3 regions of the Pseudomonas sp. GW821-FHT01E10 genome follow, and region 3 is predicted to be linked to each of the others. Evidence: predicted binding sites of a transcription regulator. Region 3 holds the regulator's gene; each other region holds the start of a gene.
What was found. Region 3 encodes sigma-54, which starts transcription at its own class of promoters, with help from an activator protein. Its sites were predicted from a motif close to ANTGGCATNNANNTTGCTNT; they were not measured.
Positions count from the first base shown of each region.

Region 1 (3,247 bases), on a different contig from region 3:
CGATCAGTTTGTCGGCAGTGATCTCACCGCCAGCAATGCGCGGCACGACCGAATAGGTGCCGTTTTTCTGCATGTTGGCCATGAAGGTATCGTTGGTGTCCTGCAACGGCACCAGCGAGGCGTCCATGATCGGCTGGTTCCAGCACGAGGCGAGGATCGAGCCCACTGCCGGTTTGCACACGTCGCAACCGGTGTGTCCACGGCCGTGCTTGGCCAGCAGCTCTTCGAAAGTGATCACCCCTTCTACCCGCACCAGCGCATAAAGCTCCTGACGGGTGTAGGCGAAGTGTTCGCACAGGCTCTTGTCGACGCTGACGCCACGGGCAATCAGTTCATGCTCGAAGACTTGCTTGAGCAGCCCCGCGCAACCGCCGCAACCGGTGCACGCCTTGGTCTGCGACTTGAGCAGGCCCAGGTCGGTGCAGCCGCCATCGATGGCCGAGCAGATCGAGCCCTTGGTGACGTTATGGCACGAGCACACCGTTGCCGACTCGGGCAACGCGCCCGGGCCCAGGGTTGGCGCGCCGGCGGACGACGGCAGAATCAGGCTGGCCGGTTCCGACGGCAAGGCAATGCCGTTCTGCATGTATTGCAGCAAGGTGTCGTAATAGCTGTTGTCGCCGACCAACACTGCGCCAAGTACACGCTTGCTGTCGGCATCCACCACCAGGCGGCGATAGCTGGCCGTCGCTTCATCGATGAACTGATAACTGCGCGCGCCCGGTGTCTGCGCATGGGCATCGCCGATGGAGCCGACGTCAACCCCGAGCAGTTTGAGCTTGGTCGACATGTCGGCGCCCTGGAACGGCTCGGCGGCTTGATTGCACAGCAGCGACGCCACGCCACGGGCCATCTGGTAACCGGGGGCGACCAGGCCGAAGAGGCTGCCATTCCAGGCGGCACACTCGCCGATGGCGTAGATGTTCGGGTCGCTGGTCAGGCACTGGTCGTCGATCACCACGCCGCCGCGAGGACCAATGTCCAGCGCGCATTGGCGGGCCAATGCATCTTGCGCACGGATGCCGGCGGAGAACACGACCAGGTCGGCTTCAAGAAATTCGTCGTTGGCAAAATTCATCCGGTAGCAGTACTGCTCGCCGGCACTGATCGACTGCGTGCCACGGGACAGGTGCACACCCACACCGAGCCGCTCGATTTGCGCCTTCAGCGCCAGACCGCCCTGCTCGTCCAGCTGCACCGGCATCAGGCGCGGGGCGAATTCCACCACATGGGCTTCCAGGCCCAGGCTTTTCAGGGCGTTGGCGGCCTCCAGACCGAGCAGGCCACCGCCAACCACCACGCCACGCCGGGCATTGGCCGCCGCAGCACGAATCGCGTCGAGGTCTTCAAGAGTGCGATACACCAGGCGCGAGTCGCCTTCGGCACCTTCAATAGGTGGCACGAAAGGATAAGAGCCGGTGGCCAGAACCAGTTTGTCGTAGGCGACGCAACCTTGCGCGGTAATCACCTGGCGCCGGGCGCGGTCGATTTCCAGCACCGGCACACCCAAATGCAGGGTGACGCCCGGCGTTTGATACAGGGAGGCTTCGCCCAGGGCCAGCGATTCGGCATCGCGACCGCCGAAATACTCGGACAGATGCACACGATCGTAGGCACGCATCGGCTCTTCGCTGAAGACATGCAGGCGGTAATGGTCGAGGGCGCCGCGCTCGATGAGCTGCTCGACACAATGATGTCCGACCATGCCATTGCCGATCACGATCAGCGTTTGCAGTTTGTTCAATGCGGCAACATTGGAATTCATAGTAAGCACCCAGCCAAAGCCAATCACGGATAAAAAAGCAAAAAAAAACGCCTGAAACCTCTCGGTTTCAGGCGTCTTTGCCTGTTCTTCGCGGTGTTCGACCTGGCGCCTTCGCCTGATCCACCGATGTTGCCCACGACCTGCCCGGCCGGTCGATCTTCGTTGATCGAGTGGGCTGCCCCTCTTTTTCAGATGAGGCTGAAGGGAGAATGCAGCCTTTGTGCCAGTCCGTAGCGCATGACTTCCTCAGTTCTGGAAAACCGCCGGCTGAACGATGGGAGAGTTTGATAAAGACCGCGCCCCGGGCGGGTCTCATCAGGCGCGAGTCAACTTTGCAGCCCCCCGCGAGCGGGTGGGCGGACGTTGGGACTGAAGGAAGGAACAGCTCAGGAAACCGCTTCGCACTGGTGCATGTTGTCAGGCGTGGCTCTTTAAAAGTGCATGCGCTACACCCTGCCGGGCATTTCCCGGTGCCATTCGGGCAAGCGTCAATGCCGATCTGTAGCAGCTGCCGAGCCTGCGAGGCTGCGTTCGGCTGCGCAGCAGTCGTCAAATCAGTAATTGCGGTGTGTCAGGCAGACCGCGTCAGCCGGACTTACGACTGCTGCGCAGCCGAACGCAGCCTCGACAGCTGCTACAGCGAGCTCGTCGCTGCTCAACTTACCGGCCCGGGCAAGCGTTGCCTTCAGCAGCATCGCGTATTTGTATTTTCAGATATATCGAGGCCGCGACCTTTTGGCGCATGCCGCCAAGCCATCGATTAAGCGTCACAGGGCAACAGTTTGTTAACATCCATGCGCTTTTTTTCGTCTGATTGATCAGCCACTGTAGATTCCCGGTCGCTACACAGGATGCTTTTGTTCATGAGTACGTTGTATACCCGTCGCACGGTCCTGCGCGGCATGAGCCTGCTGAGCCTCGGCCTGCTCGCTGGCTGCGATGACAGCAGCAAGCTGTCGTTCAAGTACGGCAAGGACCTCAGTGACAAGATCATGGGGCGTACCTTCAAGCTCAAGGACGCCCAGAGCGAATCCCGGATGCTGACCAGCTATCGGGGCCTGATGCCGATGGTTTTTTTCGGTTTCACCCAATGTCCGGCGGTCTGCCCGACGACGCTGGCCCGTGCGGCACAGGCGAAAAAACTGATGGGCCGCGATGGCGAACGCCTGCAAGTGATCTTCATCACCCTGGACCCCGAGCGCGATACGCCACAGATGCTCGACGCCTACGTCAAGGCCTTCGATCCGAGTTTCGAGGCACTGTACGGTACGCTGGAAGAAACCGCCGCCACCGCCAAGGAGTTCGGTGTGTTCTATGAAAAGATCCCGAGCGGTTCGACCTATACCCTCTCCCACACCGCGACCAGCTTCGTTTTCGACTCCCGAGGCAATTTGCGCCTGGGGCTGTCCGCGTCCCTTACCGCTAAAGAGTGTGCAGAAGACCTGCTCACCGTCATGGAGGTCTGCTGATGACTTCGATTTG
Region 1 covers NZ_JBWKWT010000001.1:328,000-331,246, forward strand. Annotated here, with positions in the region: gene nirB (nitrite reductase large subunit NirB) at 1-1,765, opposite strand, end outside; gene AC07V0_RS01545 (SCO family protein) at 2,629-3,234, shown strand; gene AC07V0_RS01550 (copper chaperone PCu(A)C) at 3,234-3,247, shown strand, end outside.
Region 1: nirB (nitrite reductase large subunit NirB) is a predicted target of sigma-54. The motif match lies at 1,974-1,993, and genes of this name have one in related genera.

Region 2 (3,247 bases), on a different contig from region 3:
ACGACGGCCGGCAAGCGCTGGATTACCTGCGCAAGCTGGTTGACGAGGGGAAGAAGCCGGAAGAAGAGTTCCTGATGATGATCTCCGACATCGAGATGCCGGAGATGGACGGGTACACCCTGACGGCCGAGATCCGCGCCGATCCGCGCATGCAAAAGCTCCATATCATCCTGCATACTTCGTTGTCGGGAGTGTTCAATCAGGCGATGGTCAAGAAGGTCGGTGCCGATGACTTCCTGGCCAAGTTCCGTCCTGATGACCTGGCATCCCGGGTAGTCGACCGGATCAAAGCAGCAGATAACAGCTAGAGGCCTTCTGCCCCTGGCGGTCAACACGATTTAAGAGGCGGTATCTTTGTCTACGGGTAATTTGGATTTCGAACAGTTCCGGGTATTCCTGGAAAAAGCCTGTGGCATTTTGCTCGGTGAAAACAAGCAATATCTGGTCTCGAGCCGTCTCAACAAACTGATGGAACAGCAGGGCATCAAATCGTTGGGTGAGCTGGTTCAGCGCATCCAGACCCAGCCGCGCAGCGGTTTGCGCGAGATGGTGGTGGATGCCATGACGACCAACGAAACCCTGTGGTTTCGTGACACCTATCCGTTTGAAGTCTTGAAGAACAAGGTATTGCCTGAAGCGATCAAGGCCAGCCCCGGTCAGCGCCTGCGGATCTGGTCGGCGGCGTGTTCGTCGGGTCAGGAACCGTATTCGCTGTCGATGTCCATCGATGAGTTCGAACGGGTCAACATGGGCCAGTTGAAGATGGGCGTGCAGATCGTTGCCACCGACCTGTCCGGCAGCATGCTGACCAACTGCAAGACCGGCGAGTACGACAGCCTGGCCATCGGTCGCGGCCTGTCGCCCGAGCGCCTTCAGCGTTACTTCGACCCCAAGGGGCCGGGGCGCTGGGCCATCAAGGCACCAATCAAGAGTCGGGTGGAGTTTCGCTCGTTCAACTTGCTGGACAGCTACGCAAGCCTGGGCAAGTTTGACATCGTGTTCTGCCGCAACGTGCTGATCTACTTCTCCGCCGAGGTGAAGAAAGACATCCTGTTGCGCATTCACAGCACGCTCAAGCCGGGCGGTTATCTGTTCCTTGGCGCGTCCGAAGCGCTGAACGGTTTGCCGGACCATTACCAGATGGTCCAGTGCAGCCCGGGGATCATTTACCAGGCGAAGTGATTCGTTGACGGCATACAAAAAAACGGGAGTCCTCAGGGGCTCCCGTTTTTTTTGCCTGCTTGTTTCTCATAGGCACCCCAATACCTGTAGGAGCGAGGCTTGCCCGCGAAAGCGTTGGGGCGGTCAATGATGATTGTTGTCTGGCACACCGTTTTCGCGGGCAAGCCTCGCTCCTACAGTTGATCGGTGTTGCCCTGGGAAAGCGGCAGAAAAGCGGCAGGCGGCGGAAATCGGTTGCCGCTTTTCTGGCATTGCCGCCTCGTTACTGCTCGCAAAGCCCCGGTTTACGGGCTTTTTTGAATTGGCACGCCGCTTGCTATGTTCACGTTACGAAAAATCAGGTCACCCGAAGGTTTCCCGACATGAGCATCAGCTTCGATAAAGCGCTCGGTATCCACGAACAAGCCCTGGGCTTCCGCGCTCAGCGTGCTGAAGTCCTGGCCAACAACATCGCCAACGCCGACACCCCGAACTACAAGGCTCGGGATCTGGACTTCTCGAAAGTGCTCGCCGAGCAGAACGAGAAAACCAAAAACGGCAAGTTCGCCTTGAGCATGACCAACAGCCGTCACATCGAAGCTGAAGGCCTGGGCAATGGCGACGAGTCGCTGATGTATCGCACGCCGATGCAACCGTCGATCGACCAGAACACCGTGGATGCCCAACTGGAACAGTCGAACTACGCGGAAAACGCGGTCAACTTCCAGGCCAGCTTCACCCTGCTCAACAGTAAATTCAAAGGGCTGGTGTCAGCCCTGCGCGGAGAGTAATTCATGTCCCTGTCCAGTGTTTTCAACATTGCCGGTAGCGGCATGAGTGCCCAGACCACTCGCTTGAACACCGTTGCCAGTAACATCGCCAACGCCGAGACCGTTTCGTCGAGCATCGACCAGACCTACCGCGCCCGTCACCCGGTGTTCGCCACCATGTTCCAGGGCGGCCAGAGCGGCGGCAGCGATTCGCTGTTCCAGAACCAGGACGCGGCCGGTCAAGGCGTGCAAGTGCTGGGTGTGGTCGAAGACCAGAGCAACCTTGAAGCGCGCTACGAGCCGAATCATCCGGCCGCCGATGCCAAGGGCTACGTCTACTACCCGAACGTCAACGTCGTCGAAGAAATGGCCGACATGATTTCCGCAAGCCGTTCGTTCCAGACCAACGCTGAAATGATGAACACCGCCAAAACCATGATGCAGAAGGTCCTGACCCTCGGTCAGTGATAAGGGGCGACTTTCGATGAGTGTTACCGATACCACCAGCGGCGTAAGCCTCAAGGATGTCCTGGCCAACTCTTCGGTCAAGACCACGACCACCAGTGATGGTCTTTCCGCGGCGACCAGCAGTGCCACCGGCAGCAAGGCATTGGGCAAGGATGCGTTCCTGCAACTGCTGGTCACCCAGCTGAAAAACCAGAACCCGCTCGATCCTCAGGACAACAGCGCGTTCGTAGCCCAGTTGGCGCAGTTCAGTAGTCTGGAAGGCATCACCACGCTGAACGACACCGTCAGCGGCATTGCCAGCAACTACAACTCGTCGCAAGCCCTGCAGGCTTCTTCGCTGGTGGGCCGTTCGGTCATCGCGCAGACCGGCAAAGCCGTGGTCGACACCTCCAAGAACCTCAACGGTACGGTTGTGCTGCCGGCGTCGGCGAACCCGGTTACGCTCAAAATCAGTGACGCCGAAGGCAAGACCATCCGCACCATCGACATGGGCAGCCAGAGCGCTGGCAACGCCAGTTTCATCTGGGACGGCAAAAACGATGCCGGAGCAGTCGCCGCGGCCGGCACGTACTCCTTCTCTGCCAGCGCAACCTACGACGGCAAAGCGACCTCACTGGTTACTTACCTGCCGGCAACCGTCAACAGCGTGACCATCAGCCAGACCGGCGGTGAGCTGATGCTGAACCTGGCAGGCCAGGGCAGCGTTGCCCTGTCCAAAGTGCAAACCATTGGTCTATAGAGCCGACTAACACGGCACAAAGGAGTGGAATATGTCTTTCAATATCGGCCTTAGCGGTCTCTATGCAGCCAACAAACAACTGGACGTGACCGGCAACAACATCGCCAAC
Region 2 covers NZ_JBWKWT010000021.1:66,037-69,283, reverse strand. Annotated here, with positions in the region: gene AC07V0_RS25680 (chemotaxis protein CheV) at 1-308, shown strand, start outside; gene cheR (protein-glutamate O-methyltransferase CheR) at 355-1,182, shown strand; gene flgB (flagellar basal body rod protein FlgB) at 1,545-1,952, shown strand; gene flgC (flagellar basal body rod protein FlgC) at 1,956-2,399, shown strand; gene flgD (flagellar hook assembly protein FlgD) at 2,416-3,138, shown strand; gene flgE (flagellar hook protein FlgE) at 3,170-3,247, shown strand, end outside.
Region 2: flgB (flagellar basal body rod protein FlgB) is a predicted target of sigma-54. The motif match lies at 1,483-1,502, and genes of this name have one in related genera.

Region 3 (3,247 bases):
ACTGCAGACCGCTGGCGACACCAAGCCTGTTCAGGGCTGGGGCGTAACCATCCAGTACCACGCAGCGCAAAACCGCGTCGTACTGATCGACAAGGCCAAAGTTGTCGACAAGGACAACAACGTCACCCAGGGCGAAAAAATCGTCTATGACACGATCAAGAAACTCGCCAGCGCCGGTCGCGCCACGGGCAGCAAGGTCACCGAGACACGTCCGCGTATCGACATGGTGATCCAGCCGAAGAAGAAAACCGACGAGAAAACCCAGTAATGGCAACTCTGAAAGCTCAGCATCTGGCCAAGAGCTACAAGAGCCGCCAGGTCGTGCGTGACGTCAGCCTGTCCATCGACAGCGGCCAGATCGTCGGCCTGCTTGGCCCCAACGGCGCCGGCAAAACCACCTGTTTTTACATGATCGTGGGTCTGGTACAGGCCGATCAGGGTCGCGTACTGATCGATGACCTGGACGTCAGCCACCAGCCGATGCACGGTCGCGCGAAGGCCGGTATCGGCTATCTTCCGCAAGAAGCGTCGATCTTCCGCAAGCTGTCGGTGACCGACAATATCATGGCCATCCTCGAGACCCGCAAGGAGCTCGACAAGGCCGGTCGCCGCAAAGAGCTGGAAAGCCTGCTGCAGGAATTTCACATCCACCACATTCGTGACAGCCTTGGCATGAGCCTGTCCGGTGGTGAACGCCGTCGGGTGGAAATCGCCCGGGCACTGGCCACCAACCCGAAATTCATCCTCCTCGACGAACCCTTCGCCGGCGTGGACCCGATCTCGGTGGGCGACATCAAGCAGATCATCCACCACCTCAAGGCCAAAGGCATTGGCGTGCTGATCACTGACCACAACGTCCGTGAAACCCTGGACATCTGCGAAACCGCCTACATCGTCAACGATGGCCAGCTGATCGCTGAAGGCGACTCCGCCACCATCCTGGCCAACGAACTGGTCAAGGAAGTGTATCTGGGCCATGAGTTCCGCCTGTAAGCGCTGAGGTGCCTGGCCAGTCGCCTTGGTGCTCATATCAATAAAAAATCAATAGTTTTTTATTGTTACAGCGCTCTAGGCAAACACTTCAGTTTCAGGCATATAATTTGCTTATGTTTGGCGCTTCGGCGCCCTGTAGTGGATGGCGCATGTGCGCCGGCGAATAAGGTGTTAAGCCCCTGCCATGAAACCATCGCTAGTCTTGAGAATGGGCCAGCAGCTGACGATGACACCGCAGCTGCAACAGGCCATCCGCCTGCTCCAATTGTCGACCCTGGACCTGCAACAGGAAATCCAGGAGGCCCTGGAGTCCAATCCGATGCTCGAACGCCAGGAAGAAGGCGACGACTTCGATAACGCAGACCCCTTGGCCGACAAAGCCGAACAGCAACCCAACACCGACATTCAGGAACCCTCCTACCAGGAAACCGCCCCGACGGTGGATAACCTTGAGGAAGGCGACTGGAACGAGCGCATTCCCAACGAATTGCCTGTCGATACCGCCTGGGAAGACGTCTACCAGACCAGCGCCAGCAGCCTGCCGAGCAACGATGACGACGAGTGGGATTTCACCACCCGTACTTCGGCCGGTGAAAGCCTGCAAAGCCATTTGCTCTGGCAACTGAACCTGGCACCGATGTCCGACACCGATCGCCTGATCGCCGTGACCCTGATCGACTGCATCAACAATCAGGGCTATCTGGACGAAACCCTCGAGGAAATCCTCGAGGCCTTCGATCCGGAACTGGACATCGAACTGGACGAAATCGAAGCCGTCCTGCACCGCATCCAGCAATTCGAGCCCGCCGGTATCGGCGCCCGCAACCTCGGTGAATGCCTGCTGCTGCAACTGCGCCAACTGCCCGCCAAGACCCCTTGGCTGACCGAGGCCAAGCGCCTGGTCACCGATTACATCGACCTGCTCGGCAGCCGCGACTACAGCCAGCTGATGCGCCGTATGAAGCTCAAGGAAGATGAACTGCGCCAGGTGATCGAACTGGTCCAGAGCCTCAACCCGCGCCCGGGGTCGCAAATCGAGTCCACCGAAGCCGAATACGTCGTTCCCGACGTGATCGTGCGCAAGGACAACGAGCGCTGGCTGGTGGAACTGAACCAGGAGTCGGTGCCGCGCCTGCGGGTCAACGCCCAATACGCCGGCTTCGTACGCCGCGCCGATACCAGCGCTGACAACACCTTCATGCGTAATCAGTTGCAGGAGGCTCGCTGGTTCATCAAGAGCCTGCAAAGCCGCAACGAAACCCTGATGAAAGTGGCCACCCAGATCGTCGAGCATCAACGCGGCTTCCTGGAGTACGGCGACGAGGCCATGAAACCGCTGGTGCTGCATGACATCGCCGAAGCGGTGGGCATGCACGAATCGACGATTTCACGGGTGACCACGCAAAAATTCATGCATACCCCACGGGGCATCTATGAACTGAAATACTTTTTTTCCAGCCACGTCAGTACCTCCGAAGGCGGTGAATGCTCGTCTACGGCGATCCGCGCGATCATCAAAAAACTGGTTGCCGCGGAAAATCAGAAAAAGCCGTTGAGTGACAGCAAGATCGCTGGTTTACTGGAGGCACAAGGCATTCAGGTGGCTCGCCGCACCGTCGCCAAGTACCGCGAATCCCTAGGAATCGCGCCTTCGAGCGAACGCAAGCGGTTGATGTAGAGCCACGCCACAGCGTTCCAGTGGTAGATCATCGGATCTACCGCTTTATGCACTGGCAACGAAGGAGAAGCTGTATGCAAGTCAACATCAGTGGACACCAACTGGAAGTGACCGAACCTCTTCGCACCTACATCGGCGAAAAACTCGAACGATTAGAGAGGCATTTCGACAAGATCACCAACGTGCAGGTCACGATGACGGTCGAGAAGCTCAAGCAGAAAATCGAAGCCACGCTGCATATTCCCGGCAATGAGGTGGTCGCTAACGCGGAACATACCGATATGTACGCAGCGATCGACGCACTGACCGACAAGCTGGATAAACAACTCAAAAAGCATAAGGAAAAGACCCAGAGCCTCCTCCAGGGCGCGACCGGTCGTTAACACTCCCAACCCATGATCCGACTTGAAAGCATCCTGACCCCCGGCCGTTCCCTGGTGAACGTGCCGGGCGGCAGTAAAAAGAAAGCCCTCGAGCAAATTGCCAACCTCATCCATCGCGAAGTGCCGGATCTGGCCATGCAGGATGTCTTCGAGAGTCTGGTCGCCCGTGAAAAACTCGGTTCCACCGGCTTTG
Region 3 covers NZ_JBWKWT010000003.1:25,444-28,690, reverse strand. Annotated here, with positions in the region: gene lptA (lipopolysaccharide transport periplasmic protein LptA) at 1-268, shown strand, start outside; gene lptB (LPS export ABC transporter ATP-binding protein) at 268-993, shown strand; gene AC07V0_RS06590 (RNA polymerase factor sigma-54) at 1,178-2,671, shown strand; gene hpf (ribosome hibernation-promoting factor, HPF/YfiA family) at 2,746-3,054, shown strand; gene ptsN (PTS IIA-like nitrogen regulatory protein PtsN) at 3,067-3,247, shown strand, end outside.